Regions from separate parts of the Alkalihalobacterium alkalinitrilicum genome, predicted to be linked through region 2. Evidence: a T-box and tRNA genes for the amino acid it is inferred to sense, from the RefSeq annotation. Region 2 holds a T-box; the other holds one or more tRNA genes.
The links. A T-box is a leader RNA that pairs with one kind of tRNA and senses whether it is charged. The one in region 2 lies ahead of tyrS (tyrosine--tRNA ligase), so its partner is inferred to be a tRNA-Tyr.

Region 1: it has a tRNA-Tyr gene. The T-box ahead of tyrS (tyrosine--tRNA ligase) is inferred to sense a tRNA for this amino acid. The anticodon was not compared.

The regions. Positions count from the first base shown of each region.
Region 1 covers NZ_KV917368.1:2,560,754-2,565,579, forward strand. The annotation lists tRNA gene BK574_RS12185 (tRNA-Leu) at 491-575, opposite strand; tRNA gene BK574_RS12190 (tRNA-Lys) at 589-661, opposite strand; tRNA gene BK574_RS12195 (tRNA-Glu) at 834-908, opposite strand; tRNA gene BK574_RS12200 (tRNA-Ser) at 919-1,009, opposite strand; tRNA gene BK574_RS12205 (tRNA-Ile) at 1,021-1,097, opposite strand; tRNA gene BK574_RS12210 (tRNA-Gly) at 1,106-1,179, opposite strand; tRNA gene BK574_RS12215 (tRNA-Pro) at 1,188-1,264, opposite strand; tRNA gene BK574_RS12220 (tRNA-Gln) at 1,388-1,462, opposite strand; tRNA gene BK574_RS12225 (tRNA-His) at 1,521-1,596, opposite strand; tRNA gene BK574_RS12230 (tRNA-Tyr) at 1,611-1,695, opposite strand; tRNA gene BK574_RS12235 (tRNA-Asp) at 1,703-1,778, opposite strand; tRNA gene BK574_RS12240 (tRNA-Met) at 1,876-1,952, opposite strand; tRNA gene BK574_RS12245 (tRNA-Ser) at 2,126-2,218, opposite strand; tRNA gene BK574_RS12250 (tRNA-Ala) at 2,232-2,307, opposite strand; rRNA gene rrf (5S ribosomal RNA) at 2,327-2,442, opposite strand; rRNA gene BK574_RS12260 (23S ribosomal RNA) at 2,708-4,826, opposite strand, start outside.
Region 2 covers NZ_KV917368.1:4,561,114-4,565,939, reverse strand. The annotation lists gene rpsD (30S ribosomal protein S4) at 264-866, shown strand; gene tyrS (tyrosine--tRNA ligase) at 995-2,251, opposite strand; T-box leader at 2,428-2,639, opposite strand; gene BK574_RS22110 (transglycosylase domain-containing protein) at 2,773-4,826, shown strand, end outside.

The sequences.
Region 1 (4,826 bases), 2.0 Mb from region 2:
ATGTTATTACCCCTGTTCATCTCGATTAATGTAAAACCATATTGTAAGTTTTTCCAATATTTCATGGTAACACCTCTAACGAAAGAAATAGTATTATTAATAATGGATGTCATAAATACCAGTCCTGAGCTAAGAGAAGCAGAAAAGAAAGATATAGGGAAATAAGGGGATGCTGTTAAAATGTAAGGGGTAGTCAAAAAAAGAACAAATGAAAAATGAATAGAAAGAAGAATAGAAATGTAACATCGAAAAGAGGGGGACATACTCATAGGTTAATAATAAATGGCATCACTCCTTTAATTCATCTACATTGATAATACGATAAAATAGACTAAATGCCTTTTAAACTTTAAAAAATTTACGTAAAATTTACAGAATTACTAAAAACGATTATTCACCAAAGATAGTGGCATACGATGTATATACTTATACACTACTCTCTTAAAATCAAAAAAACCTCAGAATACCTGAGGTCAACGATTTATGTATATGGTGCGGGTGAAGGGAGTCGAACCCCCACGTCATAAGACACTAGATCCTAAGTCTAGCGCGTCTGCCAATTCCGCCACACCCGCTTGTATTTAGTGATGAGCCATGAAGGACTCGAACCTTCGACCCTCTGATTAAAAGTCAGATGCTCTACCAACTGAGCTAATGGCTCCAAAATTAAAGTAGCTTATTCATTATAATGTTTCTTACGTTTTTAACTATACACCGAATTTATAAGTTTTCAGAAAAGTAAATGTTCGTTGTTCTACCAAAGAGGTAATAATTTTCCAATTAAAGTATTTTTAAACTACTTACACAAACTGAAAAAATTCAAATAATGAAGTTGGTGACCCGTACGGGATTCGAACCCGTGTTACCGCCGTGAAAGGGCGGTGTCTTAACCGCTTGACCAACGGGCCATAATGGCTATGGCGGAGAAGGAGGGATTTGAACCCTCGCGCCGGTTACCCGACCTATACCCTTAGCAGGGGCACCTCTTCAGCCACTTGAGTACTTCTCCAAAATTATTTATGGTGGGCCTAAGTGGACTCGAACCACCGACCTCACGCTTATCAGGCGTGCGCTCTAACCAGCTGAGCTATAGGCCCATTAAAAATGGAGCGGGTGATGAGAATCGAACTCACGACATCAGCTTGGAAGGCTGAGGTTTTACCATTAAACTACACCCGCATATATGATGGTCGGGAAGACAGGATTTGAACCTGCGACCCCCTGGTCCCAAACCAGGTGCTCTACCAAGCTGAGCCACTTCCCGATAAATATGATAATTGTATTTAGACTTATTTTCCCCTAATCTACTCATGCTAGAATATGGAGCGGAACCCGCGCCCCTCACCTTGGTAAGGTGATGTTCTACCACTGAACTACTTCCGCAAAATGGCTGGGCTAGCAGGATTCGAACCTACGCATGACGGAGTCAAAGTCCGTTGCCTTACCGCTTGGCTATAGCCCACTGAAGTACATCCATACTTAGCAGAAATTATGATAAAAGAAAACAATTTATTTTCAAATGGGGCGGCTGATGGGAATCGAACCCACGAATGCCGGAACCACAATCCGGTGCGTTAACCACTTCGCCACAACCGCCATGTGAAATTAAATGGTGGAGGGGGACGGATTCGAACCGCCGAACCCTCAGGGAGCGGATTTACAGTCCGCCGCGTTTAGCCACTTCGCTACCCCTCCATTATTATGGCGGTCCCGACGGGAATCGAACCCGCGATCTCCTGCGTGACAGGCAGGCATGTTAACCGCTACACCACGGGACCACATTTAAAGAACTTACATAATCTTTTACTATAATCTTAAAGTACTACCTTTGTGCCTTTCAGGACAGCACCCCTTATCTAACTTAGCACATTTTTTTGGTTGCGGGGATAGGATTTGAACCTATGACCTTCGGGTTATGAGCCCGACGAGCTACCAGACTGCTCCACCCCGCGATAATATGAATGCTTATGGATGATGTTACTCATCGAAGCAATTGACTGTCACTTCCTCTACTTGCATCACTTCGTAGTTTTATGCGTCGAGACAAATCGATGTTTTTTCATCGATGTGTTGCTCGTTGCTCCACCTGGCGGTAATATGAATGGTGTTAATTATTAAATAAATATGGCGGAGGAAGAGGGATTCGAACCCCCGCGCGGTTTAACCCGCCTGTCGGTTTTCAAGACCGATCCCTTCAGCCGGACTTGGGTATTCCTCCGAATGAAAATTCCTGGTGGAGCCTAGCGGGATCGAACCGCTGACCTCCTGCGTGCAAGGCAGGCGCTCTCCCAGCTGAGCTAAGGCCCCAGATAATATTTATTTAATAGCCTAGCGACGTCCTACTCTCACAGGGGGAAGCCCCCAACTACCATCGGCGCTGAAGAACTTAACTTCCGTGTTCGGCATGGGAACGGGTGTGACCTCTTCGCTATCGCCACTAGACTTATAAAATTGTGATAAGCTTCGCATTTCTTCGTTGGCTGCGCTCCCTGCGTTGCTCATGTACCCTTCAAACGTACATTCCGCTACTCGTGAGCTTGCCGCCTCGAGCTACTCGCTTCTAACAATTTTCTATTAGGACTTTGATAATGCTTCTGAAAATCCTTTTTAAAATTGTGATAAGCTGCGAATTTCTTCGACGCTTATGATTGAGAGTCATTCTCTCAAAACTGGATAATGTACTAGAAGAATTTCAACACTTTATGTTTTGGATAAGCCCTCGACCGATTAGTATCTCTCAGCTCCACGTGTCACCACGCTTCCACCCGAGACCTATCAACCTCATCATCTCTAAGGGGTCTTACTTACTTAACGTAATGGGAAATCTCATCTTGAGGGGGGCTTCACGCTTAGATGCTTTCAGCGCTTATCCCGTCCACACGTAGCTACCCAGCTATGCTCCTGGCGGAACAACTGGTACACCAGCGGTGTGTCCATCCCGGTCCTCTCGTACTAAGGACAGCTCCTCTCAAATTTCCTACGCCCACGACGGATAGGGACCGAACTGTCTCACGACGTTCTGAACCCAGCTCGCGTACCGCTTTAATGGGCGAACAGCCCAACCCTTGGGACCTACTTCAGCCCCAGGATGCGATGAGCCGACATCGAGGTGCCAAACCTCCCCGTCGATGTGGACTCTTGGGGGAGATAAGCCTGTTATCCCCAGGGTAGCTTTTATCCGTTGAGCGATGGCCCTTCCATGCGGAACCACCGGATCACTAAGCCCGACTTTCGTCCCTGCTCGACTTGTAGGTCTCGCAGTCAAGCTCCCTTATGCCTTTGCACTCTACGAATGATTTCCAACCATTCTGAGGGAACCTTTGGGCGCCTCCGTTACTGTTTAGGAGGCGACCGCCCCAGTCAAACTGCCCACCTGACACTGTCCCTGAACCGGATCACGGTTCGAGGTTAGAACTTCAATACAGCCAGGGTAGTATCCCACCGACGCCTCCACGTAAGCTGGCGCTCACGCTTCCAAGGCTCCTACCTATCCTGTACAAGCTGTACCAAAATCCAATATCAAGCTACAGTAAAGCTCCATGGGGTCTTTCCGTCCTGTCGCGGGTAACCTGCATCTTCACAGGTAATATAATTTCACCGGGTCTCTCGTTGAGACAGTGTCCAAGTCGTTACACCATTCGTGCGGGTCGGAACTTACCCGACAAGGAATTTCGCTACCTTAGGACCGTTATAGTTACGGCCGCCGTTTACTGGGGCTTCGGTTCACAGCTTCGGCTTGCGCCTAACCACTCCCCTTAACCTTCCAGCACCGGGCAGGTGTCAGCCCCTATACTTCGCCTTGCGGCTTCGCAGAGACCTGTGTTTTTGCTAAACAGTCGCTTGGACCTATTCACTGCGGCTCTCTCGGGCATACACCCTAACAGAGCACCCCTTCTCCCGAAGTTACGGGGTCATTTTGCCGAGTTCCTTAACGAGAGTTCTCCCGAGCGTCTTAGAATTCTCTTCCCGCCTACCTGTGTCGGTTTGCGGTACGGGCACCTCTCACCTCGCTAGAGGCTTTTCTTGGCAGTGTAGGATCAGGAACTTCGGTACTTAATTTCCCTCGCTATCACAGCTCAGCCTTTATGGTAAGCGGATTTGCCTACTTACCAGCCTAACTGCTTAGACGCGCATCCATCAGCGCGCTTACCCTACCTTACTGCGTCCCCCCATTGCTCAAACGGTGAGGAGGTGGTACAGGAATTTCAACCTGTTGTCCATCGCCTACGCCTTTCGGCCTCGGCTTAGGTCCCGACTTACCCTGAGCGGACGAGCCTTCCTCAGGAAACCTTAGGCTTTCGACGGAGGGGATTCTCACCCCTCTTTTCGCTACTCATACCGGCATTCTCACTTCTAAGCGCTCCACCAGTCCTTCCGGTCTGACTTCGCTGCACTTAGAACGCTCCCCTACCCCTGTCCGTAAGGACAAGCCGTAGCTTCGGTGATACGTTTAGCCCCGGTACATTTTCGGCGCAGAGTCACTCGACCAGTGAGCTATTACGCACTCTTTAAATGGTGGCTGCTTCTAAGCCAACATCCTGGTTGTCTGGGCAACTCCACATCCTTTACCACTTAACGTATACTTGGGGACCTTAGCTGACGGTCTGGGCTGTTTCCCTCTTGACTACGGATCTTAGCACTCGCAGTCTGACTCCCGAGGATAAGTATTTGGCATTCGGAGTTTGACTGAGTTCGGTAATCCTGTGGGGACCCCTAGCCCAATCAGTGCTCTACCTCCAATACTCTTCCCTCGAGGCTAGCCCTAAAGCTATTTCGGGGAGAACCAGCTATTTCCGAGTTCGATTGGCATTTCACCCCTACCCACA
Region 2 (4,826 bases):
GTAGACAGAAATAAGACCTATTCTTGACATCATAATAGTAAAATTATATAATAGTATTTGTGTGAAATAAGGCAGCCAAGGTAAACTTGATTTGGACCCTCACATTTTGTTCCTCAATTCAGTGGCTGGTATATGTATTGAGGTGTATCGCGTAACTTCAAGCTGTCGAAGCGAAGATACATGAAAGCAAAATGACCATATCAGGAGATTGCCAAAACTGTTGTTGTTTTGCTCAAAACAAAATAACAAAGGAGGAGTCATTCATGGCTCGTTATACAGGTCCATCTTGGAAATTATCTCGTCGTTTAGGTATCTCTTTAAGCGGTACTGGTAAAGAATTAGAAAAACGCCCTTACGCACCAGGACAACACGGTCCTAACCAACGTAAGAAATTCTCAGAATATGGTTTACAATTACAAGAAAAGCAAAAGCTTCGTCATATGTACGGAGTAAATGAGCGTCAATTCCGTCGTATTTTCGATGATGCTGGTAAAATGCCTGGTATCCATGGTGAAAACTTCATGACTTTACTTGAAACTCGCCTTGATAACTTAGTTTACCGCATGGGTCTTGCTCGTACTCGTCGTGGAGCACGCCAACTTGTAAACCACGGTCATATCATGGTTGATGGAGCACGTGTAGACATTCCTTCATTCCGCGTAAAACCTGGTCAATCGATCTCTCTTCGTGAGAAATCTCAAAACTTATCAGCAGTTAAAGAAGCTGTAGAAGTGAACAACTTTGTTCCTGGATACATTTCTTTCGACGCTGAGAAGTTAGAAGGAACTTTCACTCGCTTACCAGAGCGTTCTGAGCTTCCTGCTGAAATCACAGAAGCACTTATCGTAGAGTTCTATTCTCGTTAAGTTAAACGAAAAAGAACGATTGGAAAATTCCAATCGTTCTTTTTCGTTTAACAAGCCCTTCTCCATTATAAAAATAAGAATAATAATAAAGGCTTAGAGACAGTTTCTCTAAGCCTTTTTCAGTTACATTAATATTGAATTAAGTAGTACTTTTTCTTACCACGGCGAATGATTGTGAATTGGTCTTCAATTCGATCTTCCACTTGCAACTGGCGTTGGACGTCAGTATTTCTTTCTCCATTAATATATATAGCACCATTTTGAATATCTTCACGCGCCTGACGTTTAGATGAAGAAACGTTCGCTGCAACAAGTACGTCGACTAAAACCATGTTTTCGTCTTCACAAGTGTACGATGGTACATCTTTAAAACCTTGTTTAATTTCACTTGCAGTTAAATTTTTAATTTCTCCACTAAACAGAGCATCTGAAATACGAATCGCTTGCTGTAATGCTTCTTCACCGTGTACTAAGCGAGTCAGTTCTTCTGCAAGTCTCCGTTGTGCAATTCGTAAATGTGCTTCTGTTTCGACCGCTTTTTCTAATTCTTCAATTTCGCTGTGAGATAAGAACGTAAAGAATTTGATAAATTTAATAACATCACGGTCATCTGTATTAATTAAAAATTGGTAGAACTCATATGGTGTTGTTTTTTCTGCATCTAACCAGATCGCTCCACCTTCAGTTTTACCAAATTTGGTCCCATCGGCTTTCGTTACAAGCGGTATCGTAAAACCAAAAGCTTTCTCTTGGTCACCTAACGTTTTTCGAATCAACTCTAAGCCTGCTGTAATATTTCCCCATTGATCACTTCCACCAATTTGCAGTTTACAGTTCTCGTTTTCGTATAGCTTAAGGAAATCGTATGACTGTAAAATCATATAACTGAATTCTGTAAATGAGATCCCTGATGAAATACGCGATTCAACAGAATCTTTCGCTAACATATAATTGATACCGAAATTTTTCCCAACATCTCTCAAAAATGTAATCACATCAAGTTTGCCAATCCAGTCATAGTTATTAACTAATTTGGCACCAGATTCACCTTCAAAATCAAGAAAACGGGATAACTGTCCTTTTATACGATCAGAAAATTGTTCAACGATATTCTGTTCATTTAAGGTTCTCTCTGCTTTTTTTCCACTTGGGTCGCCAATTAGCCCTGTCGCCCCGCCTACAAGTGCTAACGGTTTGTGGCCTGCTAATTGAAATCTACGTAACGTAAGAATTGTAAGCAAATGACCAATGTGTAAACTATCTGCAGTTGGGTCAAAACCACAGTATAACGTCAATTGTTCTTCAGTAAGTTGCTTAGATAGTCCTTCTTCATCTGTCACTTGATTGACAAGACCTCGAAATTGTAAATCTTGTAATAAATCCATCTTTTCCACTCCTAATTATAGTTTATAATAAAATGAAACTTCCATCAGTGAGGGGTTTTCCTCTTCCCCACTGATGGTTCGTTGAGGCCCACTCGATGTGGGTCACACAGACGTTACCACAGGATGTGGCAACGTCTGTGTTCATTTAGTTGTTACGGGACAAAAAAAGTCCCTCAAAAAGGGACGAGAATTCTCGCGGTACCACCCTTCTTGAAGAACATTAATCTTCCACTTACCATGATAACGGAATCACTCCGTCTATTATGTAAAAACATAACAGATTGCTCCAAGCTTGTAATTCATAGTTACTCTTTGTACCGACTTCCACCACCCGTCGGCTCTCTATAACAGGGAGAGACTATTACTTAAAACTTTTCAATGCAATAATAAATACTATTTTAATCTTTTTAACATAATTATTTTCTAATGTCAATCTTTGACTTTACTTTCTAACATAAAACCATACTAATGACAATTTCAAATATGGTATAATATTTGTTGAAGTTTAGGAGGTTCTTAACATGAGAAATCTATTAAATACTTTATCAACAAAGTGTGAGCACTTCGTTCACTTTTTAAGACGTAGAAAAATATTAAGCAAGGTTGATATTACATACCAAGTGGTCTGGAATTTATTTTTAGTATTTATCGTCTTCGGAGTTATTTCGTTATTCTTTGTAGGTGGTGCAGGTGCTGGATTTTTTGCCTCACTTGTAAAAGATGAGCAACTAAGAAGTTATGAAGACATGAAAAAAGATATTTATAACTATGAAGAAGTGAGTGAGATCTTCTTTGCTAATGATGTAATGTTGGGTGAACTACCTACTGAGCTAGAAAGAAGGGAAGTTTCTTTAGAAGAAATATCTCCTTATCTAGTTCATGCAATTATCGCAACAGAAGATGAATATTTTTATGAACATGAAGGTATCGTTCCAAAAGCCATCATGCGTGCGACGTTTCAAGAATTTACGAACTCATCCGTTCAAACGGGTGGAAGTACTTTAACTCAACAGTTAGTGAAAAACCAAATATTGACGAGTGAAGTTTCTTTTGATCGTAAAGCACGTGAAATTGTACTCGCTATGAGATTAGAACACTTCTTTGAAAAAGATGAAATACTTGAAGCATATTTAAATATTGTTCCTTTTGGCAGAAATGCAAACGGACGAAATATCGCAGGTGTTCAAGCAGCTGCACAAGGGATATTCGGTGTTGATGCAAAAGATTTAAGCATCCCTCAATCTGCATTCATAGCTGGTTTACCACAAAGTCCATTTGGATATACGCCTTTTTATCGGAGTGAAGGGAAAGTTCATGTAAAAGAAAATTTAGATCCTGGAATTAACCGTATGAAAACCGTTCTTAGACGAATGTATGAGGGTGGCTATATTAGTGAGGAAGAATATATGGAAGCCCTTGACTTTGATATTCGTGCGAATTTAACAGATCCTGTTGAAACGATGCGAGAAAAATATCCTTACCTTGCAAGTGAAGTCGAGAACAGGGCAAGTGATATTTTAGCAAGACAATATATAGCTGAAAAAGACATAAACCTTGAAGAACTAGAACGTGATGAACGACTTCAAGTGTATAATTCTCATCTTGCGCAGGCGCGACACGATTTACGACAAAATGGATATCGTATTCATACAACGGTTCATAAAGAGATTTATGATGCGATGAATGAGGCGATCAAAGATGAGCGTTATTTTGGACCTCTTAGCTCAAAAGGGGAACCAGAAGAAGTCGGTTCGATGTTAATCGAGAACCGAACTGGTGCAATCCTTGGTTTTGTCGGTGGCCGAGACTTTGAACGCGAACAAACGAACCATGCAACTCAAGCCTATCGCCCTAATGGTTCTACAATGAAACCACTTCTTGCTTATGGACCTGCAATGGAAATTGGAGCGATACAACCTGGACAGATTATTCCTGATGTTACAACACATTATAAAAGCAATCCTACCCAAGAAGTAAGAAACTTTAATCATCGCCATCGCGGTTTAATTACTGTCAGGGAAGCACTTAAAACATCGCAAAATACTACTGCGGTTCGAAGTTTTTGGATGGCACCACATGAAATGAGTCGTGATACGCTCTTAAAAATGGGCATCGGTTTAAATGATGGAGAACCATACGAATCAGCTGCACTCGGGGCCGTTGATATTACTGTTGAACAGAATACAAATGCTTATGCAACTTTTGCAAATGGTGGTAATTATATTCAATCTTATATGATTGATAGGATTGAAACTAAAGATGGTGAACTAATTTTTGAGCATGAATTTGAAGAAGTAGAAATATACTCACCGCAAACAGCTTATTTAATGGTCGACATGATGCGTGATGTTCTTCGTGGCGGAACGGCTAGTTCCTTACCTGGACGATTAAAGTTCAGAGCTGATTGGGCAGGTAAAACAGGTACAACGCAAGAATTTCGTGATGCTTGGTTTGTAGCAACGAATCCAAATGTAACGATGAGCGTTTGGATTGGTTATGATCAGCCAGAATCTATTAAATCAGCTGGCGGCTTAAGTTACAGCCAACGTACCCAACAAATATGGGCAAACATTGC